4 regions of the Bacillus luti genome follow, and region 3 is predicted to be linked to each of the others. Evidence: predicted binding sites of a transcription regulator. Region 3 holds the regulator's gene; each other region holds the start of a gene.
The links. Region 3 encodes Rex, which represses fermentation and respiration genes when NADH is low (regulators of the CRP and FNR family bind a similar motif). Its sites were predicted from a motif close to TTGTGAAATATTTCACAA; they were not measured.
Positions count from the first base shown of each region.

Region 1: hcp (hydroxylamine reductase) is a predicted target of Rex. The motif match lies at 3,278-3,295, and genes of this name have one in related genera.
Region 2: EUC40_RS22875 (lactate permease LctP family transporter) is a predicted target of Rex. The motif match lies at 4,755-4,772, and genes of this name have one in related genera.
Region 4: nirB (NADPH-nitrite reductase large subunit) is a predicted target of Rex. The motif match lies at 3,884-3,901, and genes of this name have one in related genera.

Region 1 covers NZ_CP040336.1:1,930,001-1,937,914, reverse strand. Annotated here, with positions in the region: gene EUC40_RS09925 (ABC transporter ATP-binding protein) at 1-571, opposite strand, end outside; gene EUC40_RS09920 (DUF1048 domain-containing protein) at 726-1,067, opposite strand; gene EUC40_RS09915 (PadR family transcriptional regulator) at 1,143-1,463, opposite strand; gene hcp (hydroxylamine reductase) at 1,928-3,214, opposite strand; gene EUC40_RS09905 (MFS transporter) at 3,487-4,512, shown strand; gene EUC40_RS09900 (glycoside hydrolase family 25 protein) at 5,129-5,866, opposite strand; gene EUC40_RS09895 (MazG nucleotide pyrophosphohydrolase domain-containing protein) at 5,901-6,182, opposite strand; gene EUC40_RS09890 (DUF3784 domain-containing protein) at 6,307-6,597, shown strand; gene EUC40_RS09885 (hypothetical protein) at 6,627-6,923, opposite strand; gene EUC40_RS09880 (hypothetical protein) at 7,057-7,251, shown strand; gene EUC40_RS09875 (serine hydrolase domain-containing protein) at 7,362-7,914, shown strand, end outside.
Region 2 covers NZ_CP040336.1:4,502,610-4,510,523, forward strand. Annotated here, with positions in the region: gene EUC40_RS22850 (FecCD family ABC transporter permease) at 1-535, opposite strand, end outside; gene EUC40_RS22855 (ABC transporter substrate-binding protein) at 708-1,673, shown strand; gene EUC40_RS22860 (peptide MFS transporter) at 2,053-3,438, shown strand; gene EUC40_RS22865 (acid-soluble spore protein H) at 3,481-3,660, opposite strand; gene EUC40_RS22870 (ArsR/SmtB family transcription factor) at 3,814-4,101, opposite strand; gene EUC40_RS22875 (lactate permease LctP family transporter) at 4,820-6,439, shown strand; gene aspA (aspartate ammonia-lyase) at 6,479-7,912, opposite strand.
Region 3 covers NZ_CP040336.1:4,859,768-4,867,681, forward strand. Annotated here, with positions in the region: gene groL (chaperonin GroEL) at 1-1,176, opposite strand, end outside; gene groES (co-chaperone GroES) at 1,215-1,499, opposite strand; gene EUC40_RS24410 (CPBP family intramembrane glutamic endopeptidase) at 1,900-2,649, shown strand; gene EUC40_RS24415 (YdiK family protein) at 2,646-2,834, shown strand; gene EUC40_RS24420 (redox-sensing transcriptional repressor Rex) at 2,864-3,493, opposite strand; gene EUC40_RS24425 (ABC-F family ATP-binding cassette domain-containing protein) at 3,681-5,606, shown strand; gene tsaD (tRNA (adenosine(37)-N6)-threonylcarbamoyltransferase complex transferase subunit TsaD) at 6,072-7,088, opposite strand; gene rimI (ribosomal protein S18-alanine N-acetyltransferase) at 7,088-7,531, opposite strand; gene tsaB (tRNA (adenosine(37)-N6)-threonylcarbamoyltransferase complex dimerization subunit type 1 TsaB) at 7,545-7,914, opposite strand, start outside.
Region 4 covers NZ_CP040336.1:3,056,874-3,064,787, forward strand. Annotated here, with positions in the region: gene EUC40_RS15545 (esterase/lipase family protein) at 1-800, opposite strand, end outside; gene EUC40_RS15550 (hypothetical protein) at 1,081-1,290, opposite strand; gene exsG (exosporium protein ExsG) at 1,506-1,658, opposite strand; gene EUC40_RS15560 (excalibur calcium-binding domain-containing protein) at 1,867-2,820, shown strand; gene ric (iron-sulfur cluster repair di-iron protein) at 3,003-3,710, shown strand; gene nirB (NADPH-nitrite reductase large subunit) at 3,920-6,325, shown strand; gene nirD (nitrite reductase small subunit NirD) at 6,341-6,658, shown strand; gene EUC40_RS15580 (uroporphyrin-III C-methyltransferase) at 6,718-7,914, shown strand, end outside.

The sequences.
Region 1 (7,914 bases), 2.3 Mb from region 3:
TCGTTAGCAAGATTGTTGTGCCTCCGCCGGCGAGTTCCTTAACCGTATCCCATACTTCGATCCGCGCTTCAGGATCAAGCCCTGTCGTTGGTTCGTCGAGAAAAATAACTGCTGGCGTCCCAATCAAACTCATAGCAATATCAAGTCGGCGTTTCATCCCTCCCGAATACTGGTCTGCCCTTTGGTTTGCTGCATCAGTCAGGCTGAATCTTGCAAGCAAATGGTCAGCGACTTGAGCTGGATTGGAAATCCCGCGCAACTTGGCAATCATTATCAAGTTTTCTCTCCCAGTAAGCATACCGTCTAAAGCTGCGAACTGCCCTGTCAAACTAATACTTTGCCGAACATGATCCGGTTGACGCTGAACATCAAAACCACAAATACTTACTTCACCACCATCTTGCTTCATCAGCGTCGAAAGGATATTGACCGTCGTCGTCTTGCCAGCTCCATTTGAGCCTAGCAGCGCGAAAATTTCACCACGCTGCACCTCAAAATCCACTCCCTTTAACACTTCTTTATCTTTAAAAGATTTTTTTAACTCTTTTACAGAAATCGCTGTATTACTCATACTTGTTCCCCCTTATAAAATTAAATTACCTACACCCTCTATTTAGTATCACTGATATTCTGTATTACTTAGTAGTGGTTGAAAATATAACTGAATAGCGATGGCAACAGTTCACATTTATAACCAGCTAATCAGTCGGTATTACTTATTGTATTTATTTTTTTCTCAATTTCTTCATGATACTTTCATTTAAATCTTCACGATACTTAGAGACATATGTTTTAGCGTTTGCCACTAGTTCATCAGCAAACGATGCTACATCCTCCCCAGTAATGTCTAGCACTTGTCTGCCTTCTGCTGCACCATTTTCAAACAAATCGATCAATTCATACTGTATGTGCAGCATATCCATCCCGTTACCTGCTGAAAAATTCCACATGTAGTTTTGAATTTTCTTAAACACAAACTGGTAGTCTTCTGGCAGAGCCTCAACTCGTGCCATCATCATTTTGTACTCTTTTTTATCACCAATTAATTTTTTGAACATTTCCAACATCTTATTTTCCTCCTTTTTTATAAAGCAGAACAAGAAACTCTCCAAATATGAGACGGAACATTTTATATTATGAGGCTAGTTTGACTTCAAGACGTTAATTTTTGAAGATACAAAATCCCATTTTTTCCAAAACAATTCAAGCTCCAGACGGCCATCCTCATTTAATGAATAAAACTTACGAGGCGGTCCCATATCTGATGGTTTCTTTTCAATATTCACAAGCTTTTTCTTTTCTAATCGTACGAGGATGGTATAAACCGTTCCTTCTACTACTTCGGTAAACCCAAGATCATTCAGGTGACGTGTAATCTCATAGCCATACGTTTCACGGCGGCTAATGATTTCCAGCACACACCCTTCCAGTGAACCTTTCAGCATTTCAGTTAAATTTTCCATGTTCTGATCCTCCTTTACCCCCTATTCTGTCTGACTTATATTCAGTATTACAGAGTACTAAGGCGAATTTTTTACCGAATAGATTTTGAGAAACCGCACTATTCAGTATTACTTATTACAACTACATTGTATGACTAAGTAGCGGTAGATGTCAACTGATTTTCAAAATTTTTCTAAAATCAACTATTACCTATTGTTTATTGAAAATTTTTTGAGAAACAACACTACTCAGTATTACCTATTACAAGTACATTGTATGACTGAGTAGTTGTAAATGTCAACTTGATTTTTATATTTTTCTAAAATCAACTATTACCTATTAGATACAGCCAATTTTCTTTCTGAAGAAATTTCTCCACATCCCTACCCCGCTAAGAAAAGAAAATACTCCAAAACAAATATTCTACATTTTTGTTTTGGAGCGCTATACTATACCGAAATTAATAAGTCAGATTATATTTTTGTTACGATAACATCATATCCATATCTTCTGCTGCAGTTGTAATTAGTTTTAAACCAAATGTTTCTTGTAATACATCAAGCACACCAGATGAAATAAATTCAGGCGCCTTTGGACCGATGCGTATGTCTTGAATACCAAGACTAAATAGCCCCAGTAAAATAGCAACCGCTTTTTGTTCAAACCATGATAGGACAATGCTTACTGGCAATTCGTTCACTTCACATTGGAAAGCATCAGCTAGAGCGGCCGCTATTTTCACTGTAGAAATTGAATTATTGCATTGGCCTAAGTCAATGTAACGCGGAATCTCCGTACCAGGTACCATACCGTAATCCACATCGTTAAAGCGGAATTTCCCGCAAGAAGTTGTTAAAATAACTGTTTCTGGCGGAAGTGACGTTGCTAATTCACGATAATATTCTCCGCCTTTTCCGGGAGCATCACAACCTGCGATAACAAAGAAACGCTTAATCTTTCCTTCTTTTACTGCCTCAATAATTTCAGGAGCTAATGATAATACTGTATTATGATGAAACCCTGTTACTAACTGTTCATCCGACTCCATATGTACTTCTGGAAGTTCTAGCGCTTTTTGAATCAATGGTGCAAAATCATCATTTTTAATTTTTTGTACACCCTCTAAGCCTGCAATATCATATGAAAAGAATCGATCAGAGTATGATCCTTTAATTGGCATAACACAATTCGTTGTCGCTAATATGGCACCTGTAAATTTTTCAAAAAGACGTCGTTGATCATACCATGCCTTACCGATGTTTCCTTTTAAATGCTTATATTTTTTCAGCTGCGGATAACCGTGTGCTGGTAACATTTCAGAATGAGTATAAATATTAATTTCTTTTCCTTCTGTTTGCTTTAACAATTCTTCTAATGCAAATAAATTATGACCAGTAACTACAATTGCTTTACCTTCTACATGGTTTTGTGTAATTTGAACAGGCTCTGGAACACCAAAGTGATTCGTATGTGCCTCATCTAACAACTCCATTACTCGTAAAGCTGCTTTGCCAACTTTCATAGCCATATCAATATGTTCTTGTTCATTAAAATTAGAATTTGTTAATGTCATATACAACGCTTCTTGCGTCGTAGCATCTACAAATGCATCTGTATACCCTAGCTGAGCAGCATGTGTACGATAAGCAGCGATTCCTTTTAATCCAAACACAATTGTATCTTGCAAACTTGCAATTGTTTCATTTTTACCACAAACACCTATTACTTTACATCCGCCTGTTGGCGTTTGTTCACATTGATAACAAAACATATCATCCCACCCTCTCCCAATCATTCCTTACAACCTAAGCATAATGCCCATTGAGGAAAAAGGATGTGACATCAATCACAATAATATGTATAAATTTGTGACAGTTCACATTGTTGACATAATATTTTTACTGTCTTCTTATATTAATACTTGGTGATCATTTATTCGCATAATGTATCGGATCACTTTTAAGGAATACAAATATCATATCCATCTAACATTTCACAAATTTTTCCTTACTAATGGTACAATTAAAGTTATGGAGGGATAGCATGGTATATATGATGTTTTATTACGGAATACTGTTTCTTATACTTGGTATTGCAGTATTTCTGTTTATTATGGCTGGGTCACGAAAAATTAGGAATAAAAATCTTTCATTCGTATTGATTGGTTTAGGGGTAAATATACTTGCAAGTCCAGTGGCACTTTTTATAGGAGTGATGGCAACAGATTCTCCATATAGTACTAGACTAGATTTTTGGAAAGGTTTTTTCTTTATTCAAGGAATACCTCTTTGCTTACTACTAATAGCTTTCATTTGGTGGCTTATTCGCCCGCCAAAAGTAACGGTTCAAACGAGTATTGAAAAAGAACTTGAACAAAATAGTAAAAGCACTAAGAAAAAAGCCACACGGAGACGTCACATTACTGCCTTACGTATCGTAATTCCAATTATTTTAGTAGTAGGCTGTTTGTCTTACATTTTGTATTTATACGACATTACACTTAAAAAAAGTCATTCTCCAAATAATAAAAATACGATTAAAGTAGTGAAACTAGATTCAGACTCTTCTCTTGATCCCACTCCCGTCAGAATTAAATACGGCTTATGGGAACATTTTGACACAAGTATTGCAAATGACGGGGAACGTCTCGACTCCTCAGATGTCTCCATAGATTGGAAAAATGATTATGAGGCAACAATAACGCTACGAGAAAAAGAATCCGTACCTGAAGTTGTGGAATTTAACATATCAAATAAATCCAATGGTCCTGTTTTTAAGAAGGTACAAAAAGTGGTCAGTTCCTTTACCTTTCAAAAAAGTGAATCTCCCAATCTCATAAATATTATCGAGCTTAGAGAAACAATAAAATCAAAAGGGCCAAGTCCCAGCTCAACTGTAAGAATCTATTATGGGAAAAGAGGTAGCATTTTAGAAAAATATAAAGAGGTCACTCTTAAGGAAATGTATACGACAGACAACTTCAATATCAATTGGAGACACGATGAACAAGTACAGGTAGATGTATTAGAAGAAAATGTAGTAACAGCTACTATCGTGATTGATTTATAAAAAAGAAGAAAATCAATCACGATAACTGGTTCATACACGCTTAATAAATTATCATACATAAGTTTTCGCAATACTAGTAGAGGAAGAGTAACAGAGCCGCTCGATCCCCTGTTAAAAAGGCATTATGAGAAACCTCTTTATTTACAATACATTTACACTATCTTAACATTATTTACATTATTTATATGATATATTTATACTTAAGAAATTCCATATACATTTTATCTTTATGATCTCTTATCTAATCGATAAACAGATCATGTTATATTTTTATAACAGGGGTGAATTAGAATGACTGAAACTTTAAAAACACTTATAATGCTTGATGTTACTTACGTTATTATAGGAATTATGACGGTACTAGTATTTGTATACTTAGAATTAAAATCTCAGTAACGTATGCTGGCGTAATCGAGAGCTTCAGCATTTAAATATAGTTAGAAGAAAGAGATGGGGAAATTATTTTCTCCATCTTTTTTGTATTCCAAAAATTTCTTAAATCACCAATAAGCTTCGGCATTATTTTATTTTTTGTTTCTTACTTCAACACATAGTTATTATCTATAATAGACAATTCATTTCCAAAGCTTGTTCCGTCTTTTCTTACATATTTTTGTTAATCTTTCATTCCATAATTCTCAAACTCTTTCGCATTCCCATAAAATACATTCAAATCAATATACTTTTCTTTTCCATTATAGCCTCTTAATTTTCCACGGTTTGTGTATTGCCAAAACGTCCAATTTCTTTTATCGGATATACTCGGTTTCGTAAGTACACTACGAATCCAAATATCACATTGAGGATATACATCCTTTATGTACAAATCGTACGCCTCTTGAGTTGCATACAATATTACTTTCTTGTCATAATGTTTTTCTAGTATTTTCACCATTATTGACAACTCTTTCGTAACATTTTCACGCTTTGGAGGATCGTCTTTTTTATTAGCGTAAAACTCAACATCTATTACAGGAGGCAACGCTCGTTCATTCTTTGGAACAGTTCGTATATATTGCTCTGCTTGCGTTTCACCCTTACTATCAAAACTAAAAAAATGATACGCTCCAGTGCGCATACCTGTCTTATTCGCACTCGTCCAATTTTTCGTAAAGTACTCATCCACAAACGCACTCCCTTCAGTAGCCTTTATAAACGCAAACTTCATATTTTGCTTTTCAAACTCTCCCCAATCTATCTCCCCTTGATAAGATGCGACATCTATCCCTTTTATTTCATACTTATCCGCACTTAATTGATTTGGAATAAATATTCCTTGAAAAACTAAGTAAGCTAAAACACCCATAACACTAATTAAGATAAGAGCTCCTCTAATAATAAGCTTCTTTTTCATTCATATCCCTCTTCTTTACAAATTAAAACTCAACTTACCATTCACGCTCTTTATTAATCATCATTTTTTCTTTAAACGCCTTCTCTAAATCAATTTCTAACTTATTGGCTAAATCACATATATTCCAAATTACATCAAACATTTCTAAACCAATTTCTCGTTTTGAATCTTGTATTTTATCACGCTTTAATATTACCTCTGCCAACTCACCTAATTCTGCCATTGCATACATCGTACGTTCTTCAATTGTTGTATCTTGAAACCCTTTTTCTTTACTGAAATGTAATACGTACCTCTGGAATTCCGCAATGTTCATATGTAATCTCCCTTCATCACAAATACTCTGTTTTTCTATTACACTTAAAATCAAAATTGCATTTTGTTAAATTATAACATTCATACTATAATTTATTTATAGTCCATTAATGGAGGTGTTTTCAATGACTCTCTTCGCTTCCCCATCATTATTCATAGTAGCAATCATTTCATTTACACTCGCTTATTTCATCGGAGTTAAACAATACACTTGGCTCTTATCAGGATTCAATGAACGCCGTGTGCCTGATAAGATGAAGTTATCAAAAATAGTGGGGCTTTATAATTTAACTGCCGGCGTTATCGCCACAATTGGCAGTGTCTTCACTACTCCTAATGCCAAAATCTTATTTCCTATCATTATAATTGGCCACGTTATAATCGCTGCCTATGTAAATACACGTATGGTGCAATGAAAAAAGACCATCCAATCGGATGATCTTTTTTATAATTTATCGACATATTGCTTCGCTTCTAATAAGGAAAACCCAAAAGCCTCTCTTACTCTCTTAACTGCCTTAACTTTTTTTCCTTCTTCCATAAGCTGACGTAATTCTTTGTTAATCTCAGCTTTATTAATTTCAGGTTCTCTTTCTACAATCCCCATTTCTTTCGTGATTAATTGTAATTTATCTTCCATCCGCTTTAAACGTGCATCATTTTTCTTTTCAATTCTATTTAATTTTTCAACGATATAAATAAACCCAAAGATTGCTATCGGTATGATTATCCAAAATTCCATGACTATTTCTCCTCACTAGCTTTCATTTGTTTTACTCCACTAACTTATGTAAATTTTACCATAACAAGAACTTAATGTATAATATTAATATACAACATTGTTAATAAGACCTTTTATAAAAGGAGAATACTTCATGAAAAGATTTTCGAAGACATTACTACTATTTGTAGTTCTTTCAATTGCACTACATTTATTATTTGATATCGTTGGCTGGCTTGTTTTCAGTGCACCAATTAAAAACAAAGAGATCATCATTTCCTTTATAACAGCTACGTGGCTTATGTACATGTACCGTGATAAATTTTTAAAAGCACTTATTTCGAATTAACTAAAAAACTTCATCAATAAAAGATGAAGTTTTTTCTTTTTCTCTCATTCTCTCTATTAACTACTGTATAATAGAACTAATATTCTGCCTTTTAAAAGAAAGGAGTCACTATGAACTTAAAAAGTAACACTATATATGAGAAAATGAAGCAATATTCCGTTGCAGGTTTAAGCCTTGCCGTTGTACGTGATGGCAAGCTAGACGAAGTGACTGCCTTCGGGACACTGGAATCTGGAACAACTAAAACTGTCACTTCGGATTCTATCTTCAATTCTTGTTCTATTAGCAAGTTCATCACTACAATGCTCGTACTAACGTTATCAGATCAAGAAATCGTGCATTTAGACGAAGACGTAAATGATAGACTCACATCTTGGAATATTCCTACTAACCTATTTACTTCACAGAAAAAAGTCACGTTACGAAATTTATTAAGTCACCAATCTGGAATCATTGATCCTCCTAATAGTTTTGAACATTATTCACTTGCACAAGGGCGACCAAACATGTCTGAACTCCTTGCCGGTAAAACATCATATTGCCCCGTACCGATAGAAATAACTTATAAACCCGCAAGTGAATTTCACTACTCTGATGCGAACTTTTGTATTATCGAACTGCTACTTGAAGATATAACTGGAAAACCATTCACCCTTTTACTTG
Region 2 (7,914 bases), 360 kb from region 3:
CTTCAAGCGCCTTTTCATTTAACACAAGTAATCCTTGTGTTAATGATGAAAATAACGCACTAATTGCGACCCCTGCTAATGTTAACTTAAGAGGCGTTGTCCCTTCTTTTCCTAAAGAACTAGAAGCAAATACAAGTACAGCTGCAACTGCTGCCCCTAAAAAGGCAATCCACGTGAAAGCTGATAATGATGTCACGGAAAAAATAACAATTGCTACAACTATGAAGAAAGCAGCACCTGAATTTAATCCAATAAAATCTGGAGAAGCAAGCGGATTCTTCGTTAAAGTTTGCATAAGACAACCTGCAATGGCTAAACTAGCACCAACACTAGCTGCAATTAACGCCCTTGGAAGACGCACATTTTGAATAATAATATGTTCATTGGAACCATTAAAATGGAAAAAAGCATCTAACGCTAATTTCCAACTCGTATTTGTATATCCGAAAATAATACTTCCCCAAATACAAGTAATGACTGCAATGATCCCAACAAATAATCCAATCCATTTTGCTTGATTTGTTTTTAATAACATGCAGCGTTTCCCCTTCAATGTATAATGATACGTTGTAAGTGTATTTCAACTTAATTCTCATTGTCAACGGAAATGAGAATTATTTTCAACCGTATATATTGACAATCAAAAGATAAAGGCTTAATATCATGCTTGCTATTGAAAAAACTTCTCAGTATGTAGGGGGTACATAATGAAATTCATGCAAAAGAAATCGTTTACAGTATTTGTATTTTTACTAGCCTTTTCACTACTTTTAAGCGCTTGTGGAAAGTCAAATACGAAAGAAGAAACAAAAGAAAATACTAAAAAAGAAATGATTACTGTGGAACATGCTATGGGTAAAACAGAAGTTCCTGCTGATCCAAAACGTGTAGTCATTTTAACAAATGAAGGAACTGAAGCTTTACTGGAATTAGGTGTGAAACCCGTTGGGGCTGTAAAATCTTGGACTGGTGATCCTTGGTATCCACATATTAAAGATAAAATGAAAGATGTAAAAGTTGTTGGTGATGAAGGACAAGTAAATGTTGAAACAATCGCTTCTTTAAAACCAGACTTAATTATCGGGAACAAAATGCGCCACGAAAAAGTGTACGAGCAACTAAAAGCAATTGCACCTACCGTGTTCTCTGAAACATTACGTGGTGAATGGAAAGATAACTTCAAATTTTATGCAAAAGCATTGAATAAAGAAAAAGAAGGTCAAAAGGTTTTAACTGATTACGAAAAACGTACAAAAGACTTACAAGGAAAACTTGGTGATAAAGTTAATCAAGAAATCTCTATGGTTCGCTTCATGCCTGGTGATGTTCGTATTTATCACGGTGATACATTCTCTGGTGTTATTTTAAAAGAGCTTGGATTTAAACGTCCTGGAGATCAAAACAAAGATGATTTTGCAGAGCGTAACGTATCTAAAGAGCGTATTTCTGCAATGGATGGCGATGTATTATTCTATTTCACATTCGATAAAGGCAATGAGAAAAAAGGATCTGAACTAGAAAAAGAATATATCAATGATCCTCTATTTAAAAATTTAAATGCAGTGAAAAATGGTAAAGCATACAAAGTTGACGATGTTATTTGGAATACAGCTGGTGGTGTAATGGCTGCTAACCTACTATTAGATGATATCGAAAAACGATTTGTTAAATAATATGTTTCTAACCAGCTCCCCTTCTATGGAGCTGGTTATTTTCTATTTCACGTAAATGTCATATTATTTCGTTTTGTATTTTTATTCCCAATATGTTATATTAAAAAAGTAAATAAATATATTTTCTCTATATCAGAATAAATATTTTAATCTAAATTTTCTGATTAATCATTATTTTATTTTCTTTTAGAATTCAATTATTACATTTGAAAACGCTTATTATATAGTTTTCAGGGAAAAATACAGTAACGGTTGAAGAAAAATAGAACTTTTTAGAAATTTTCTTTCTATTTCCATATAATTCTATTGACTTCTAAATATTTTGTGAATTAAAATAATTACATAAATATCCGTTATACAGGATTAGGGGGAAACAAAAATGGATGCAGCTTTAAAATTAGAAAAAGCTGGGGAACAACAATCACCAAAAAAACATCCACCAGGATTATATTTGTTGTTCTTAACAGAAATGTGGGAAAGATTTAGTTATTATGGAATGCGTGGCCTTTTAGTTCTTTATTTAACAACAGCTGCCGTTAGTGGCGGATTAGGATTTGATAAGGCATTCGCAGTGCAATTATATGGTACTTTTACAGCGGCAGTATATTTCATGCCAATTATAGGCGGATGGCTAACTGATCATTATATTACGAGACGTCATGCCATTACTCTCGGCGGAATTATTATGGCGATTGGTAACTTTGTACTATTCTCCATGAATACAAAAACAGGACTATTCCTTGGATTAGTACTATTAGTTATTGGTAATGGATTCTTCAAACCAAATATTTCTACACTGTTAGGTGAATTGTATAACGAAAATGATTCACGTCGTGACAGTGCATTTACTATCTTCTATATGGGTATTAACGTAGGTGCTTTCTTCGCTCCACTTATTTGTGGATTTTTAGCAGAAGATTTCTTTAAAACAAGCGTTGATGGCGTTATGGTTATGGGATATAAATACGGATTCTTAGCAGCTTGTATCGGTATGATTATTGGACAAATTGTTTTCAACTTATTAGCTCCTCGCTACCTTGGTACAGCAGGCACAACAGTTGTTGGTAAAAAAACAAAAAATCAACCTGCAATCGAAAAGAAACCTTTAACAAAACAAGAAAAAAATCGCACTTGGGCAATTGTAATTTTAACTTGTTTCGTAGTATTCTTCTGGGCAGGCTTTGAACAAGCTGGTAGTTCTTTAACACTTTATACAGATAAATTTGTTGATCGTACAATTTTTGGATGGGAAGTTCCAACATCTTGGTTCCAATCCGTTAATCCAGCGTTCATCGTACTACTTGCACCATTCGTATCTATGCTATGGTTAAAACTTTCTAAATCAAAGCGTGGCGATTTAAAAATACCAACAAAAATGGCATTTGGTATGATTTTACTAGGTATAGGTTACCTTGTTTTAACATTAGCGGTTCTAAAAACTGGAAGTAGTGAAGCTGATATAACTGTTAAAGCAAACTTATTATTCATCGTTATCACTTATATGTTCCATACAATTGGCGAACTATTCTTATCACCAATCGGTCTATCAATGGTAAGTGCAATTGCACCTGTTAAATTAGCATCATTACTAATGGGTGTATGGTTAGCTGGTTCAGGTATGGCTAACTGGTTAGCTGGTAAACTTGCTTCCTTTACACAATCATTAGGCTATCTTGAAGTATTTGCAAGTATTGGTATTATCGTTATCGTCCTAGGATTTGTACTTCTTCTCTGCTCTAAAAAAGTTGCAAGTATGATGGAATAACAAATAAAAAAGACGCTTCTAAAATTAGAAGCGTCTTTTCTATTACTTCTCTTCTAAAGCCGTCACGTCCACGTGAACGCTTTCTCCTGGATTAGATACATCATACACTTGAGCAATCCCTCTCTGCTCATCACAACTCTCAATCCATACTGGTACACCCTCATATGTAACATCAACTCTACTTGAAGAAGATAAGATTTGTTGTACACGTTTTACGTCCATTCTGTTATCCCTCCTTTTACTTACTACACTCCTTTCTATCTTTTCTTTTCCCTTTAGAATATATTCGATAAAGCAGTATGTTGATGAATAGTCTTTTCTTCCAAATAAAAAAAGACGTATATTCCACACGTCTTTTTCCATAATATTCAAATTTTAAGAAAATAATGTTTTCACTACTTCACTTACTTTATCATTATGAATTTGATAATACACTTCTAATCCTCGTCTTTCAAAGCGTACTACTTTATTTTGCTTTAATTTCGTTAAATGTTGTGAAACCGTTGATTGTGGGATTTCTAATACTTCCTGCAATTGCGTTACGTTACAAGTTCCACGTTGCATTAATTCCATTACTAGGCGTAGACGTAATGGATGCGCTAACGCTCTTAACATTTGTACATCTTCTTCTGAAATATGACATTCAAATTGATTTTGGCTCATAAAGTTCCCCTCGTTTTCGTTTTCGTTTTTATTTTCTTTTTATTTATTTATATATCTGTTCTTATATTTCCTGTTACGACATAACTTTATCAACCTAGAACGCTGAAAATTTTTTCCACTTTCATCAACAAAGAGTTCAGGAAAAATCCCTGCTGATTTTGAATATTATACTATATGATATAACGAAAAAGCAAAACAAAGGGCTATGAATACTTTGCTTACAAATGTTGTTTTATCAGGCTTTTTGTTATATTTTCACTTCATTGAAACGTATAGTAACGATATTGTAAAATACCGTCTATAATTGATAACCTTTCGTAAAGTGATTGAACCATACTTAACCTTTTTGTTACGATAAAAGGTATTTTCAGTAAAAAATGATAGCGTAATAAAAAAATAAATACTTTTTATTTCAATTAGTATTGTAATCAATTGATTGATTGCTGTTCAAAACTTCCTATTAAATACATACACCTCTCCTGTTAGATCAAACAGATACGTGCCATCTATCCAATTATAAAATGAAGCTTTACTCAGTGTGGGTTTTGTCTACTTTATGAACAAAATGTTACTTTTAACACTATTATGGAATAATTATACTTTTTTACGTTGACAATAGTGTTGAAGGAGAATATACTAAGCATGTAAGTTGATTGTGAATAGTTTCACAAATAATGTGAATTTCTTCACATATAAATAGATAGGAGTTGTCATTATTATGAGTACTTGGACACAAATTTATGACCCATTAAACAACATTTGGTTATCTGCACTAATCGCAGCACTTCCAATTTTCTGCTTCATCATTTGTTTAATGGGACTCAAAATGAAAAGTTACATCGCTGGGCTTTATAGTGTGATTGTCGCTATTATTCTTGCTATATTTGTTTATAAAATGCCAGCAACAGTAGCTGTAGCATCTGCCGGATTCGGTATTTTATCTGGATTTTATCCAATTTGTACTATCGTTATCGCAGCAATTTTCCTTTATAAATTAACTGTTAAAACAGAGCAATTCAATGTCATTCGTGATAGTATTTCAAGCATTACAAATGATCAACGTTTACAAGTATTATTGATCGCTTATTCTTTCGGTGCCTTCTTAGAAGGTGCAGCTGGTCTAGGGGTTCCAGTTGCTATCACAGCTGCCTTACTTGTAGGTATGGGCTTTAATCCATTAAAAGCAGCAGGTATTTGTTTAGTAGCTAACATCGCTGGTGGCGCAATGGGTGCTATGGGTATTCCAGTTACAGTACCAGCACAATTAACTGAACTTGATGCATTAACTATTGGTCGTCAAACTGTTCTTATTTTACCTTTCATTAGCATTATTTTACCTTTCTTACTTGTTTCAATGGTCGATGGAATTAAAGGTATTAAAGAAACTTGGCAAGGTATTCTTGTAAGTGGTGTTTCTTTCGCAATCACTCAGTTCCTTGTAACTTACTTCTTAGGTGCAGAACTTACTAATATTTTCGCAGCAGTTGTAAGTATGGTTGCTCTTGCTTTATTCTTACGTGTTTGGCAACCAAAATCTTCTGCTAAAGAAGAAAAACAGGAAGAAAAAGAATCTCATACATTCAATCAAATTTTATATGCTTGGTCTCCATTCGTATTCTTAACTGCATTCGTAACAGTCTTTAATTTAAAACCGATTAAAGCTTTATTTGCTCCGGATGGTGCACTAGCAAACTTAGTATTTAACATTCAGTTCCCTGGTCTTCATAATATGGTTATGAAAACTACACCTATTACAAAAGCAGATACACCTTTCGCAGCGATTTTCAAATTCGATGTATTCTCTTCTACAACTACTGCGATCGTACTAGCAATTATCGTTTCACTTATCGTTTACCGTGTAAAAGGTAAGATGGTTAAAGAATTAATGATCGAAACAATAAAAGAATTAAAAGCTCCAGTATATACAATTTGTAGCGTTATCGCTTTAGCTTACGTAGAGAACTACTCTGGTATGTCATCTACACTTGGACTTGCATTCTCTTCTACTGGTAATGCGTTCCCAGTTCTTTCTCCAATCTTAGGATGGATTGGCGTATTCATTACAGGTTCAGTAGTATCAAGTGGTTCATTATTCGCACCACTGCAAGCAGTAACTGCAGACCAGTTAAACATCGTTCCTTCTACACTCGTTGCCTTAAACGTAGTAGGTGGTACAATGGCAAAAATGGTTTCACCACAATCTGTAGCAGTTGCTTGTGCAGCAGTTGGACTAGTTGGTAAAGAATCTGCTCTATTTAAAACAGCAATGAAATATAGCTTAATTTTCTTAGCCGTTATTAGCTTACTTCAATTAAATGCTGTATTTAATATCTTTTAAAAATAAAACACCGATCCAAATGGATCGGTGTTTTTCGTATTACATTTTCTTATTCTTTAATAAAGAAGCTCCAGCAATTTCAGGATGCGTCATTTCGAATGGATCTAAAATAATATCCAATTCTTCTTCTGTCAGTACACCATGTTCTAAACATAACTCCCTAACAGATTTTCCTGTTTCAATTGCTTCACGCGCAATGCGAGATGCTGCTTCATAGCCAATATGAGGGTTAACTGCCGTAATAATTCCAACACTTTTCTCAACATATTGCTTCAGCAATTCTTCATTAGCTGTAATTCCTTTAATACAATATTCACGGAATACACGGAATCCGTTATTCATAATACTGATAGATTGAATTAAATTAAACACAAGTACAGGCTCCATTACGTTTAACTCTAATTGTCCTGCTTCTGACGCTAAGCAAATTGTATGATCATTTCCAATTACTTGGAAAGCAACTTGGTTAATTACTTCTGCCATAACCGGATTTACTTTCCCTGGCATAATTGATGAACCTGGTTGACGAGCTGGTAATTGAATTTCAGCTAACCCAACACGTGGTCCAGACGCCATAATGCGAAGATCATTTGCAATTTTAGACATATTCATCATACATACTTTTAGCGCTGCAGATACTTCTGTATATGCATCTGTATTTTGCGTTGCATCAACTAAATGCTCTGCACCAACAAGTGGGAATCCACTAAACACTCGTAAGTGTTTAACTACTTGTTCAATATACATAGGGTTTGCATTTAATCCAGTCCCAACAGCTGTCGCTCCCATATTTACTTCATATAGATGTTGACGAGACTGTTTAATTCTTTTTATATCACGCTCAAGTACGCGGCTATATGCTTCAAACTCTTGTCCAAGGCGAATCGGAACTGCATCTTGTAAATGCGTACGCCCCATTTTAATAACATGATCAAACTCTTTTGCTTTTTCACGGAAAGCAGAATGAAGTTCTTCCATTGTAATAAGAAGTTCTTCTAACATCATAAGAGTTGCAATATGAATCCCCGTTGGAAATGCATCATTTGTTGATTGAGCCATGTTCACATGAGTGTTTGGGCTAATTTTCGCATACTCACCTTTTTCGTATCCCATACGTTCTAGTGCTCTATTAGCAATTACTTCATTCGTATTCATATTAATGGAAGTCCCTGCCCCGCCCTGAATCGGGTCTACGATAAATTGATCGTGGAACTTTCCATCAACAATTTCTTGCGCTGCTTCTGCAATTTCGTGTCCAATATCTTTAGATAAGTAACCCGTATCCATATTCGCAAGTGCCGCCGCTTTTTTCACAATCGCCATTGCTGTAATGAGTGACGGATGAATACGATATCCTGTAATTGGGAAGTTTTCCACGGCGCGTAATGTTTGTACACCATAATAAGCTACACTCGGTACTTCCTTCTCACCTAAAAAGTCTTTTTCGATACGTATATCCTTCGTTGCTATCATTT
Region 3 (7,914 bases):
AAGTTTGCGCTCTTTTAACTCAGTTTCAGTTGCTGCACCTACTTTAATTACTGCTACGCCACCTGCAAGTTTTGCAAGACGCTCTTGTAATTTTTCACGATCGAATTCAGAAGTTGTTTCTTCTAATTGCGCACGGATTTGACCGATGCGAGCTTCGATTTGTTGTGTATTTCCAATACCTTCAACTACAGTTGTGTTTTCTTTCGTTACAACGATTTTACCAGCGCGTCCTAAAGATTCAACTGTAGCAGATTTTAAGTCACGGCCTAATTCTTCAGTGATTACTTCGCCACCAGTTAAGATTGCGATATCTTCTAGCATTGCTTTACGACGGTCACCAAATCCAGGAGCTTTAACAGCTACTACATTGAATGTACCACGAAGTTTGTTCACTACTAATGTAGCTAAAGCTTCGCCTTCTACATCTTCAGCAATGATAAGAAGTGGTTTACCTTGTTGTACCACTTGCTCTAATACTGGTAAGATTTCTTGGATGTTAGAAATCTTTTTGTCAGTAATTAAGATGTATGGGTTATCAAGAACTGCTTCCATTTTGTCAGAATCAGTAATCATGTAAGGAGATGCATATCCACGGTCAAATTGCATACCTTCTACTACATCTAGCTCTGTTGTGAATCCTTTAGATTCTTCTAAAGTAATAACGCCGTCGTTACCAACGCGCTCCATTGCTTCAGCAATTAATTCACCTACTTCTTCGTCAGCAGCAGAAATAGCAGCTACTTGTGCGATTGAAGATTTACCTTCGATTGGTTTAGAAATCGTTTTTAATTCTTCAATTGCAGCAGTAACAGCTTTTTCGATCCCTTTACGAAGACCCATTGGATTAGCGCCAGCTGTTACGTTTTTAAGACCTTCACGAATCATAGCTTGTGCTAATACAGTTGCAGTTGTTGTTCCGTCACCAGCTACATCGTTTGTTTTGCTAGCAACTTCTGCTACTAATTTTGCACCCATGTTTTCGAATGCATCTTCTAATTCGATTTCTTTTGCGATCGTTACACCATCATTAGTAATAAGTGGTGAACCGAATTTTTTTTCAAGTACAACGTTACGACCTTTTGGTCCAAGCGTTACTTTTACTGCGTTTGCAAGAGTGTCGACACCGCGAAGCATCGAACGACGTGCTTCTTCACTAAATTTAATATCTTTTGCCATAATAATTGACCCCCTTGGATTGTTTAAGATTTATATAATTAACCGATAACCGCTAAAATGTCACTTTCACGTAAAATCAAGTACTCTTTACCTTCGTATTTCACTTCAGTACCTGCATATTTTGAGAAGATGATAAGATCACCTGCTGCTACCTCTAAAGCAACACGCTCACCATTTTCAAGCACTCGACCAGTACCTGCTGCAACAACTTTACCCTCTTGTGGTTTTTCCTTTGCAGTGTCTGGTAATACAATACCACTTGCTGTTTTTTCTTCTGCTTGAACAAGCTCAATTACAACGCGATCACCTAATGGCTTTAGCATGAACAATAACCTCCTCATTGTGTTATGTAAATTTTATTTATTAGCACTCAAGTCACCCGAGTGCTAACACACTTATAATAATAAATAATCTCAATTTCTTTTGCAAGTAAAAAAATCATAATTTTTTCGCAAATTACTATATATACTTTTCTATATAAAATCCTTCTTCTACTAGCTTTATCATATGAATCGTTGTTTCTACTCCTCGTATGTTACAATATGAAAGACACCCTAAGTTGTTTTCGCTATACACACAACTTTTTCCTGTCTTCTACTTTAATTTCCAATACAAATTTACAAAAAAATCATAATTCAAATGAAAGTTTATATCGTAGGTAGCATATTACATGTTATCCTGCCTTATCTCATACACTAGAGTTAGAAAGGATGGTTAAACCATTTGAAGAAACAATATTGGTGGATTATCGTTACATACATTTTAATGCAGTTATCATCAATTGCTGGATTACCACTTCTCCTAAAAACTGGACTTTATGATAACAGGGGATTTACTAGAGAGGAGAAATTCCAGCTCATAACTGGCCACTGGGCAATCATTAGCTTCTTTATTGCATTATGTATCGTACTTTGGTTACTTAGAACAGACATTCGCGACAGGCATTTAGATACGATGCGCTCTTCTGTTCCAGCTACAGTTGGATGGATTTTCATCGGGTTCTTCTTAGCCTTTTTCTCACAAAGTATCGCTGGTATGATTGAAATGTATTTACTAGGTATTAAACCTGGATCTGAAAATACAGCAAGGCTTATGGACATCGCAAGAACAACACCTTGGTTCCTTATTGTTGTATCTATTATAGGACCAATTTTAGAAGAAATCGTATTTAGAAAAATTTTATTTGGTACACTTTATAAGAAGTTTAACTTCTTTATTGCCGCTATCATTAGTTCTCTTGTATTTGCGGCGATTCATTTTGATTTTACTCACTTATTGGTATACACTGCTATGGGACTCGTATTCGCCTTTTTATATGTAAAAACGAAACGTATTATCGTTCCAATTGCAGCTCATGTTGCGATGAATACATTCGTCGCACTCGCTCAAATTGCAGTAAGCAATGAGCAAATTCAAGAAATGATTAAAGAAGCTGAAAAAATGCAAGGCTTTATCGGAGGATTTTTAGTATGAGAAACTCACCATTGTTCATGGCTGCATTGTACTTCCTTCTCGGATGTATCTTTACACGTTTCGCCATTACGAACGTAACAGATACAATCTGGAATATGTGGACAATACTATTTGCAGTTATGGCGACAATTGATTTTAATTTGGCGCTTCGCCTTATATTAGTTAAATTCACACAGAAGAAATAATAAAACGCAGAGGTCGCTTCCTCTGCGTTTTATTGTGGATAATTTTTCAAAAAGTAAACGAGTGTTTGTAACTCTACAGCTAAATCAATATGATGAATTCTTATATTCTCTGACACATTTAAGCGTGCTGGTGTAAAATTTAAAATACCGTGCACGTTTGTTTCTGCCAATCTATCTGCTACAGATTGCGCTACTGTAGCGGGTACTGTTAATATCGCCACTTGTATATCAGTTGATAAACGTTCTTCTAATTCATCTAAATGATATACAGGAATGCCTCCGATTTCTGTTCCAACTTTCTCTTCACTAACATCAAATGCCATTTCAATCTTTGTATTATTGTTTTTCGTGAAATTATAATGTAAGAAAGCGGTCCCTAAATTACCTACTCCAATAAGCGCTACACGTGTTATATCATCTTGATCGAGTGTTTCCCGGAAAAATGATAATAAATAATTTACATTATATCCATATCCTTTTTTCCCTAACGCTCCAAAATACGAGAAATCTCTTCGAATCGTTGCGGAATCAACCTTTACCGCTTCACTCAATTCGGCTGATGAAACACGTTGCTTACCAGAAAGAGATAAGTTTTGGATAAATCGATAGTATAGAGGCAATCGCTTAGCAGTGGCTTGTGGAATTTTCTGCTGATCCATATAACCTCTCCTCTCTTCCTATCTTGATTCATATACTTTAATCAAATACAGAAGTTTAGCACTCATTAAATTCCTTGTATAATAGAAAGAAGAAGTATTCTCTCTGTATTTTAAACTATACACTATTTTTAGTATGATTGAGAAATATAAACATGGCAAAGTTAAGAAATTATTTGAGGTGAAAACATTGATTTTATTACAAGTAAATGGACTTTCGAAATTATACGGTGCAGAAACGATTCTTGCAAACATAAAATTGGAAGTGCAAACGAAAGATCGTATCGCATTAGTCGGACGAAATGGAGCCGGGAAATCTACATTATTAAAAATAATTGCTGGGGAGTTATCTCATGATGGCGGTGAAATTATAAAACCGAAAGATGTCTCAATGGGATATTTAGCTCAAAATACCGGATTAGAAACGTCGTTAACAATTTGGGATGAAATGTTAACCGTCTTTACGCACTTGCAGCAAATGGAGACAAAACTTCGAAGGCTTGAGCAAGAGATGGGAAAAGAAGAAAACTTTTCAAACGCAGCTATATACGAAAAATTATTAGCTGATTATGATCAATTGCAATTAGACTATAAAGACAAAGGTGGTTATCAGTACGAAGCAGACATTCGCTCGATTTTAAGCGGTCTTGGCTTCCCAGTTGAAACACATCAGACGACAATCTCTACTTTAAGCGGTGGACAAAAAACACGATTAGCTCTCGGTAAACTATTATTAACGAAACCAGACTTACTTATTTTGGACGAGCCTACAAACCATTTAGACATCGAAACATTAACATGGCTTGAACAATATTTACAAGGCTATCCTGGCGCGATACTAATCGTTTCACATGACCGTTATTTCTTAGACAAACTCGTTACACAAGTATATGAAATTTCGAATAAAGAAAGCAGACGATTTGTTGGGAACTACAGTAAATATTTAGACTTAAAATCAGCTTTATACGAGCAAGAAATGAAGCGTTACGAAAAACAACAAGATGAAATCGCTAAGCTTGAAGACTTCGTCCAAAAGAATATAGCTCGTGCATCTACGACGAAGCGCGCACAAAGCCGCCGTAAACAATTGGATCGAATGGAATTATTAACAAGACCATTAGGTGATTCTAAGTCAGCATCATTCCACTTCGACATCGAAAAACAAAGTGGGAATGATGTTTTACAAGTAAAAGATGCAACTATTGGCTATGATGCAGATCCGATCATTGAACATGTAACTATGCGCTTAACACGCGGGGATAGCGTTGCTTTAGTTGGACCAAACGGAATTGGGAAATCCACATTGTTAAAGTCCATTGTGAATAAGTTACCATTATTAAATGGTGATGTTTCTTTCGGATCTAATGTATCTGTTGGTTATTACGATCAAGAACAAGCCAATTTGACATCTTCTAAGCGCGTGTTAAATGAACTATGGGATGAATATCCACTGCAACCTGAAAAAGAAATTCGCACAATACTAGGCAACTTTTTATTCACAGGGGATGATGTACTGAAGCCAGTATCTTCTCTTAGTGGTGGACAAAAGGCTCGATTAGCTCTCGCAAAACTTATGATGCAAAAATCCAATTTATTAATTCTCGATGAGCCGACAAACCATCTTGATTTAAATAGTAAAGAGATTTTGGAGAATGCTTTAATTGATTACCCTGGAACTCTTCTATTCGTTTCACATGACCGCTACTTTATTAATCGCGTAACAACAACTGTTGTTGAGTTATCAACAGAAGGTGCACAGGAGTATTTAGGGGATTACGATTACTACGTTGAAAAGAAAAATGAAATGATTGAACGTGCAGAGCTTGAACAGGAAGAAAATGACGTACCTGTTCAAAAGGTCGTTGCACAAGAAAAGTTAAATTATCTAGAAGAAAAAGAACGTAAAAAACTAGAGCGTCAACGCACTAGAAAAATTGAAGAACTGGAACAAAGTATCGTAGAATTTGAAGAAGAAATTGCTACGTTAGAAGATCAGCTTTGCTTACCAGAAATATATGCTGATTATGAAAAGGCTAGTGAAATTACAACTAAAAAACAAACACTACAAGAACAACTTGAAGCTTGTATGGCAGAATGGGAAGAACTACATTTATAAAAGCATTTCAATAAGAAGGGTGTCTCATAAGTCGAGATTTTTGACTATGCGACATCCTTTTTGTTTTCTAGCAGAAATCAACTTCATCGTACATAAACATTTTTTTGAATATGTCTATCGTAACTTGAACTATATCAACGATTCGACACCAAGTATCGATTTACCGACAAAGTTTGACATCCGTACCAATTCGCAAATTAAAAGAAGATTATCTCGAAATATCTTTTCAGATATTCACCATCATTTTATTTCCCGAAAAAGGATATATTCAAAGGTCAGACTTCATTCCGTTTATCCACAATGTTATACACATATCCACCTTTAATATATAAACATAGAAACAACTTTTCCACATTATCCACAACCCAAGAAAAAGTTATTAACATTTTATATACACAGTAAAAGCCACATTATCAACAGATAATATGGCTTTTATCCACAAGCTGTGGTTAATTTTGTGTATAACTATGCTTCAATATCTAATCCTGGATTTGCATTTAAAGCTAATGTCGCACGTTTTCCTTGTTCATATGCAATTGTACCTGCCGCTGCAATCATTGCTGCATTATCTGTGCATAAGAATAATGGCGGAATAATTAGCTCAATGTTTTCTTTTTGTGCAAATTCTGCTTCTAAACGTGCACGAAGCCCTTTATTTGCGGCCACTCCACCAGCAAGAAGCACTTGCTTTACGTTATATGCATCCGCTGCACGAGACGCTTTCGTTACTAGTACGTCAATTACACTCTCCTGAAAACTTGCTGCTAAATCTTCTGGTGCAATTTCTATACCGCGTTGTTTTGCGTTATGCACAGTGTTGATAACTGCTGATTTCAATCCACTAAAGCTGAAATCATATGAATCAGGTTCTAGCCATGCACGTGGTAAATCAATGGTTGGCTCTCCTTCATGTGCAAGACGATCAATATGAGGCCCCCCTGGATAAGGCATAGATAACGTACGAGCTACTTTATCATATGCTTCTCCTGCTGCATCATCTCGTGTTTCACCAATTACTTCAAATGAACCGTGTTCTTTCATATAAACAAGCTCTGTATGCCCACCAGATACAACAAGTGATAGTAGAGGGAATTGAACTTCTTTTACTAAACGATTCGCATAAATATGGCCAGCTATATGATGGACACCAACTAGAGGAATATCATGCGCAAAGGCCACCGCCTTCGCTGCATTTACTCCAATTAGAAGTGCTCCAACTAAACCAGGCCCTTCAGTTACAGCAATTGCATCAATATCATCAAATGTGATATTTGCTTCTTTTAAAGCTTCTTCTAATACAACTGTAATTTCTTCTACATGATGACGAGATGCAATCTCTGGTACAACCCCGCCAAAACGTTTATGACTTTCAATTTGTGATGCAACGACATTCGCAATAATTTCCGTTCCATTTTTAACAACCGCTACTGCTGTTTCATCACAACTTGTTTCAATACCAAGTATAATCGTATTTTTTTCCATTATATATTCACCCACATTACGAGACCATCTTCCTGATTGTCTGCATAGTATCGTTTACGAATTCCACCATTTTGAAATCCGTATTTTCTGTATAACTGTTTTGCTACTTCATTTGATACACGTACTTCAAGTGTCATCGTTTTTACCCCTAGATCTTTCGCTTCAGAAATAACTTCTTTCAATAAAGCATCCCCTAGCTTTTGACCTCTGTATTCTGGCAAAATAGCTATGTTTGTTATATGTGATTCATCAATAATTATCCACAATCCACAATAACCAATTACACGACCATCTTTTTCTAACACAACATAATGTGCATGTTCATTCATCGTTAACTCACGGCGAAAGGCATCTGCAGTCCAAGGAGTTGCAAAAGATGCTTCTTCAATAGCTACAATTTGAGCGATATCATCGAGTTTCATCTTTCTAAGTATCATATCCATCCTCTGCAGGCTCCTACTTATTTTGACTTTCTAACCACTTTGTTTCAGCTTCAGCTAAACGAAGATAACTAGGAACAAATGAATGTACATCTTGTTCTTCTTTTTGTAATCCTAAGAACGCTAGCTCACTCGGTCTTGGGTTATTTTTAGTGAAAGGAGCAAATACAGCTTGATCACCTAAATGTTCTATGATGGTTTCTTTATGCAACTTAACATCATTACCAATAAATAAAACACGCTTTCCTGTATCTTTTAACATTTGCAACCAGTCTACAATAAGGATGATTCGGTCTTCTTCTATAGAAGTCAAATTCTCTCCTTCATATGTATATAAACCCGTATAAATTTGTCCACGTCTTCCATCGAATAAAGGACAGATTAAC
Region 4 (7,914 bases), 1.8 Mb from region 3:
TTGTCATGATCAAACTTTGAATCTGTAAATAAATGTGTTCCATATGGTAACTTAGCACTCCACTCATTTACTAATCCATCATTCGAACCGTACGATGACAAATACAAACCGCCCATAGATAACGCAGAAAATACTGGCCCCCAGCTTGTACCAGTAGCTGTATAATAACGGTTTAATTTAACTGCAGGATTATTATCTATTGTAGAACGAAATTTTGCCATTTCTCCCATTTGTAATGAGTACGTACCATCATCTTTTTGACCTAATATAGAAGCAAGCCAACCTGCCCACCAGCTATATGATAAATCTGCTAAATTTGATCCGTGATGCGGTGTAGCGAGTGTAATAACATTTCCAACAAATCGATTCGCTCCATATCCAACTAGTGCAGCTTGTGTATCGATACCACCTTTACTATGCGCTACAATATTAACTCTTTTACCGAAATGATTATATATTTCTTCAAGTTTTTGTGCTAACAATTTTCCGTTGTCCCACTGACTAGCCGATCCTTTCCCCGCAGCATCATATAATTGTATAAATACGGTTTGATATCCCGCTTTCAAAGCGTAGTCATACATATCATTTATATCGTGATATACTGTCTGTCCATACCAACTATCCGCATTACCATTCCTTCCTTGGACAAACAGGATTGGAGGCTTACTCTCATCATAATTAGTTGGCTTTTGACCTAAAAACCAATCCCCAGGTGCAAATACTTCTTGATCAGGAAATCCTGTTTTAAGCTCTTTTACTCCCTCTGCCTCTACTTTCGTACTAACAGCCATTGGAATCATAATAAAAAATGCGAGAATTAGTATTGTACATCTTTGCAAAATCCTCATTAACATTCCCCCTTTTTTGAAAGGAAGCACTATTTTTATTTTAGTTATTTATTTCTAACTTTCTTTTGCATATACAATAAATAGTAACTGTCCTTCCTTATAAATCGTTATTCTCGCAACATTTACTCATTCCTTTTCTTAATGAGCGCATTAAAAATTTCTCAATACAGTTCTCACAAAAAAGCTGCGTATAAAAGGTCTTGTTCATAACCGTTTATACGCAGCTTCTTTATTATAAATCAATGACATACTCATCATCATATTTATCGTATTGGAGCCCTGATCCTATTTTTAATTCCGTAACTTGATCCCTTAAGAACGGTGTAGCTTCCGTTTGACAAGTTGCAATTTCAATTCCATATTTTTTCGTTAAATGAGCTAATTCTATTAAAAACCACTCGCTTCGCAATACAACTGGAATATCAAATGTTCGTCTTTTCATATATAATAGCACCTCTTTTATTTTCATAACTTTAAAAAATTCACTCCATACATTTCTTAAGACTAGTGTTCATCAATAACAGCAAATGAAACATTATAGTATATGCATGTCCCTTTTAAACGTGCTATTACAAAAATAACATTTAAGTTAACATAATATAATTATGTATAAGTAGAAAGAGGCTTGTCCTCCCCTTTCTACTATAGGGATTTAAATTAAGAACATCTTGGTACACCAAAAGCTAAAAACAATCCTGCAACTCCCGCTGTAATCGGTACTTTTAACGTAATCACATCGTCCACCTTCGTTACTAAAAAGTACGCATTACCTTCTTGTAGTACACAATTTACTAACAATTGAAATTCCATTCAGCTCCCCTCCTTTCAATCGATATACTATAATCTATGAATTTTATTTCAAAAAGTAATAGGATTTATATCTATTTTTCTTTATATACAGAATAAATGTTTATAAGTCTATTAAAAACATCAATTTTCTAAATTTATATAAAACGTGTAATATCCAATAAGTTCCTATATAATCAATAGTGAAAATCTTACAAATGGAGGTATGAAAATGGCTATTTTGAGTAATATTGGTGTAGCTTTATTTTTAATTGCTATCATTCTTTTAATCTTATGCATCGTTTCATTCTTTAAGAAAACTGGAAAAGCAAAACAATATGGGCGTCCTACCGTTATTCTATTTATGATTTCTATCATGTTAATAACGACTGGCACAACAAAATCGGAACACCCAGTCGCCGAGTTTTTTTCTACTTTAAGTTTCATTCTATTTATCTTCTTCCTTATTCTTGCAATATTATCTGTTATTAAGAAAACAGGTGTAGCAAAAAAACAATTTATTATTACAGCTGTTTTATTTGTCCTATTTGTTACATTCTCAAGTATTTCAGCTCCCTCTTCTGAAAAAACAACAGCAACTAACCAAAAAGTTGCCTCAAACAATGAAGAACAAAAAGATAGCGAACAGAAAAAAGAACTAGAAAAGAAAGAAGCGGACGAAAAAGTTCGTAAACAAGAAGATGAAAAACGTAAAGCCGATGAACTAGCTCGTAAGCAAGAAGATGAGAAACGCCAGGCTGATGAACTAGCTCGTAAGCAAGAAGATGAAAAACGCCAGGCTGATGAACAGGCTCGTAAACAACAAGAAGAACAAAAGCGTCTGGCTGATGAACAGGCTCGTAAACAGCAAGAAGAACAAAAGCGCCTGGCTGATGAACAGGCTCGTAAACAGCAAGAAGAACAAAAGCGCCAAGCTGATGAACAGGCTCGTAAACAACAAGAGGAACAAAAACGCCAAGCTGATGAACTAGCTCGTAAACAACAAGAAGAACAGCAAAAAGCTCAGCAGGCCCAAGCACAACCAGCTGCGGGAAATGCTAGTAATACATACTACAAAAATTGTGCTGCAGTAAGAACTGCTGGGAAAGCCCCTCTATATAAAGGGCAACCAGGATATAGCTCTCATCTTGATCGTGATGGCGATGGAGTTGCATGCGAAAAATAGTAAAAAAGAAGCTTAATAGAAGCTTCTTTTTTTATTGTAACGTCTTACATTTACTACCTCTTTCTCTTTTTAGACGAGTTCTCAAAAATGACACATATTAAGTGATTTATATCACCACACTCATTTTAATTTATTGCTATTCTTGGTTTAGTTATCACAATAAACTTTATGGAGGCATTCATATGGAACATACATTTACTGAAACTTCTATCGTCGGTGAGATTGTTACACAATTTCCAAAAGCTAGTGATCTTTTTAAATCATATAGAATAGACTTTTGTTGTGGCGGTAATAAGCCACTGATTGATGCAATTCATGAAAGAAATTTATCAGCAACAGAAGTACTGACAGAGTTAAATACGCTTTATCATAATACGAAACTCTTAAATGAATCTGAAATAGATTGGAAAAACGCTTCTTATCGCGAATTGATTGATTATGTAATTAATAAGCATCATGGCTATTTAAATGAAGAATTACCACAGTTAAGCCCTTATGTAACGAAAGTATTACGCGTTCATGGGGCAAGTCAGCCTCATTTAGCTCAAATTCATAAGCTATTTCATGAACTTAAAATGGAATTAGAGCAGCATTTAATTAAGGAAGAAACGGAAGATTTCCCATTAATTTTAGAATTCGAACGAAATCCAACTGATGAAAACTATGCAAAGTTACGTAAAGTAGTAGATGAACTAGAAAGTGAGCACAATCATGCCGGAAATATTATAAAAGAACTTCGTAAAGTGACTAATGACTTTACTCCTCCAGAAGGAGCTTGCGGCACTTATCGACTTGTTTATCAACGCCTTGAAGCGCTCGAGTCTGATTTATTTGAGCATATTCATTTAGAGAATAATATTTTATTTCCTCGTGCAATTACACGAGCATAAATATAGCGCAGGACATGAGTAAAAATACTCATGTCCTGCTTTTTCATTTTGCGAAAAATATCCACCTCCCCCTCACACAAATCCGAATTTTAACAATTTGTGAATTATTATAAAGATGTGATAAATATCACATCTCCCCCTTTTTTGATTTTCTATAATAAAAATATAATCCTTTGTTCAATATTTCACATAAAAAAGGGGAAACGAAAATGAAAAAACGTTTAGTTATGATCGGAAATGGTATGGCTGGCATACGTTGTATAGAAGAAATACTAAAACATGATAGTGATTTATATGAGGTTACTATTTTTGGAGATGAACCGCACCCAAACTACAATCGCATTATGCTCTCTCATGTTTTACAAGGCAAAACAAATATGCAAGATATCATTATGAATGAATACAGTTGGTATGAGGAAAACGAAATAACCTTGCATGCAGATGAAAGAGTTCAGAGTATTAACCGAGAAGAAAAAATCATTATCACAGAAAAGAATCGTACTCTTACATATGACAAACTCATTGTCGCAACAGGTTCTAGCGCTTTTATTTTACCTGTTGAAGGTTCCACCCTTCCTGGTGTAACGGGATTTCGAACTATTGAAGATACACAATTTATGATTGATATCGCTAAAGAAAAGAAAAAGGCCGTTGTCATTGGTGGTGGATTACTTGGTTTAGAAGCAGCAAGAGGTCTTATTGACTTAGGAATGGACGTACATGTTGTTCATTTAATGCCTAGCTTAATGGAGCAGCAACTAGATACGAAGGCCGCTTCTCTTCTGCGCGAAGATTTAGAAGCACAAGGCATGAAGTTTCTAATGGAAAAGAAAACTGTAAAAATTCTTGGGACAGACCATGTTGAGGGCATTCAATTTGAAAATGGTGAAGTTGTAGATTGTGATTTAATCGTAATGGCTGTCGGAATACGCCCAAATACGCAAATAGCAAGAGATGCTGGTTTACTTGTCAATCGCGGCATTGTAGTCAATGACTGTATGCTAACAAATGATGAATCCATTTATGCAGTTGGTGAATGTGCAGAACATGATGGTATCGCATATGGACTTGTTGCCCCTCTCTATGAACAAGGCACAATATTAGCGAAACATATAACGAATTTACAAACGAATGGATACACGGGCAGTATCGTTGGTACGCAATTAAAAGTTGCTGGTTGTGATTTATTCTCTGCTGGCCAAATTTATGAAGATGATCAAACGAAAGCAATATCAATCTTTGATGAATGTAAACGTTCCTATAAAAAAGTATTAATTCGTGACAATAAAGTCGTTGGTATCGTTTTATACGGGGATACTGCTGATGGTACACGACTCTTTAGTATGTTAAAGAAAGAAGAAGATGTACAAGAATATACAACCGCTTCCCTTCTTCACAAAGCTGGTGAAGAAAGTGAACTTGACGTTGCTACAATGAGTGCGGATGACACAATTTGTGGATGTAATGGTGTTACGAAAGGTACAATCGTTCATGCCATTTTAGAGCAAGAGTTAACTACTTTTGAAGAAGTTAAAGGATGTACGAAAGCCGCGGGATCTTGTGGTAAATGCCGTCCGCTTGTGGAACAAGTTTTATCTCATACACTCGGAGATGCCTTTGATGCTTCTGCGCAGTCTGCTGGTATGTGCGGATGTACAAGTTTATCACGAGATGAAGTCGTAGCGGCCATTCACGAGAAAGGTTTAAGATCTCCAAAAGAAGTACGGAATGTTCTTGGTTTTGTACATGAAGATGGCTGTTCGAAATGTCGTCCTGCTTTAAATTACTATTTACGTATGGCGATTCCAGAAGAATATGAAGATGATAAAGCCTCCCGTTTCGTTAATGAAAGAATGAATGGTAACATCCAGCACGATGGGACATTCTCTGTTATTCCACGTATGTACGGAGGCGTTACAACAGCTGATGATTTAATGAAAATTGCTGAAGTTGCAAAAAAATATGACGTCCCTCTTGTGAAAATTACAGGTGCGAGCCGAATCGGCTTATATGGTGTAAAAAAACAAGATTTACCTAACGTATGGGCTGACTTAAATATGACTTCGGGATATGCGTATTCAAAATCGCTTCGTAATGTAAAATCATGTGTTGGTTCTCGTTTTTGCCGTTTCGGTACGAAAGATTCATTAGGACTTGGTATGCTCCTTGAACAATCATTAGAAATAGTAGATACACCTCATAAAATGAAGATGGGTGTAACTGGCTGTCCGCGTAACTGTGCGGAAGTATTGACGAAAGATTTTGGCGTTGTTTGTGTCGAAAATGGATACCAACTTTATATTGGCGGAAATGGTGGTACAGAAGTACGTGAAGCTGATTTTGTAATGATTGTCCCTACTGAAGATGATGTCCTGCGCATCGCTACAGCTTACATGCAATATTATCGTGAAACTGGTATTTACGGAGAGCGTACTGCCTACTGGACAGAACGTTTAGGCTTCGATCACATAAAAGAAATACTACAAGATGCGAGTATGGTTACTACGCTAAATGCACGCTTCCAAACAGCTCGTAGCACATATACGGAAGCATGGGGACAAGCATTAGAAACGAAATCATTAAAAGCGATGTATGAAGTAGAAACTGTGAAATAAGGAGCCGTGATCTAAATGATACAAACGAAAGAAAAAATAAAAGTTATGCGTGCAGAAGACCTTCCTATACAAATCGGTAAAGAGGTGCAAATGAAAGGTATGTCTATCGCTCTATTCCGTCTTTCAAATGACGATATTCGGGCTGTAGAAAATCGTTGTCCTCATAAAAACGGACCGTTAGCAGAAGGAATTGTATCTGGTGAATTCGTCTTTTGTCCACTACATGATTGGAAAATTTCATTAATAACAGGTGAAGTTCAAAAACCTGATGACGGCTGTATTCAAACGTACGAGGTAGAAATTATTGATGGTGATATTTATATATACATGTAATTTACAAAAGGAAGCCTCCCCCTGGCTTCCTTTTAAATAAAAATAGATGAGGTGCGATTATGAACGGATATGTATATTTAGTTGGTGCAGGACCAGGTGATGAAGGGCTTATTACAAAGAAAGCGATAGATTGTTTAAAACGTGCAGATATCGTTTTATATGACCGTTTATTAAACCCTTTCTTTCTTAGTTATACAAAAGAAACATGTGAACTTATTTATTGCGGAAAAATGCCAAAGAATCATATTATGCGACAAGAAATAATTAACGCCCACCTTCTTCAATTTGCGAAAGAAGGAAAAATCGTTGTTCGATTAAAGGGCGGAGATCCATCTATTTTTGGCCGTGTTGGTGAAGAAGCAGAAACTTTAGCAACAGCGAACATTCCGTATGAAATTGTACCAGGTATTACATCTAGCATCGCCGCTAGTAGCTATGCAGGTATCCCCCTCACCCACCGTAACTACAGTAATAGTGTAACTTTACTAACTGGGCATGCAAAAGGTCCTTTAGCCAATCATGGAAAATATAATTCATCCCACAATAGTGACACAATCGCTTACTACATGGGTATAAAAAACTTACCTACAATTTGTGAAAACTTACTACAAGCAGGAAAAAAAGACGATACGCCAGTAGCAGTCATTGAATGGGGTACAACTGGTAAACAGCGCGTTGTCACAGGAACACTTTCAACCATTGTGCCTATCGTCAAAAACGAAAATATTTCTAATCCATCAATGACAGTTGTTGGTGATGTCGTTTCCTTACGTAATCAAATCGCTTGGAAAGAACGTACACCATTACATGGTAAAAAAGTTTTATTTGCATCCGCAACAAATAAAACAAGTTTAATGAAGCAAAAATTACAAGAATCCGGTGCAGAAATATATCAAATTCCAACTTTCAAAAAGAAAGAATACACATTAACCTCTGAACAAATCAATGAAATTTTTAACGTTGATCGCCTTGTATTTTGTTCAGCTGAAAGTGTAGAAACCTTAATGCGATCATGCAGTAAATATCATAAAGATATTCGTTCCTTACACGTGGAATTTCAATTTATGAACCTTTCTGTTCAAGAAAAGCTTATGCAGTATGGATTGTTAAGTAAACCAGCACAATTTTCTTCTCAGTCTACTATTTATTTAGGTCGAAACATTAACCGAATTGCTTTTATTCAAGAAAAAATTGGTGCAGGATTCTACATGATGACTCATGAGTATACAATTGATCATCGCTTCGATGAAATTCAT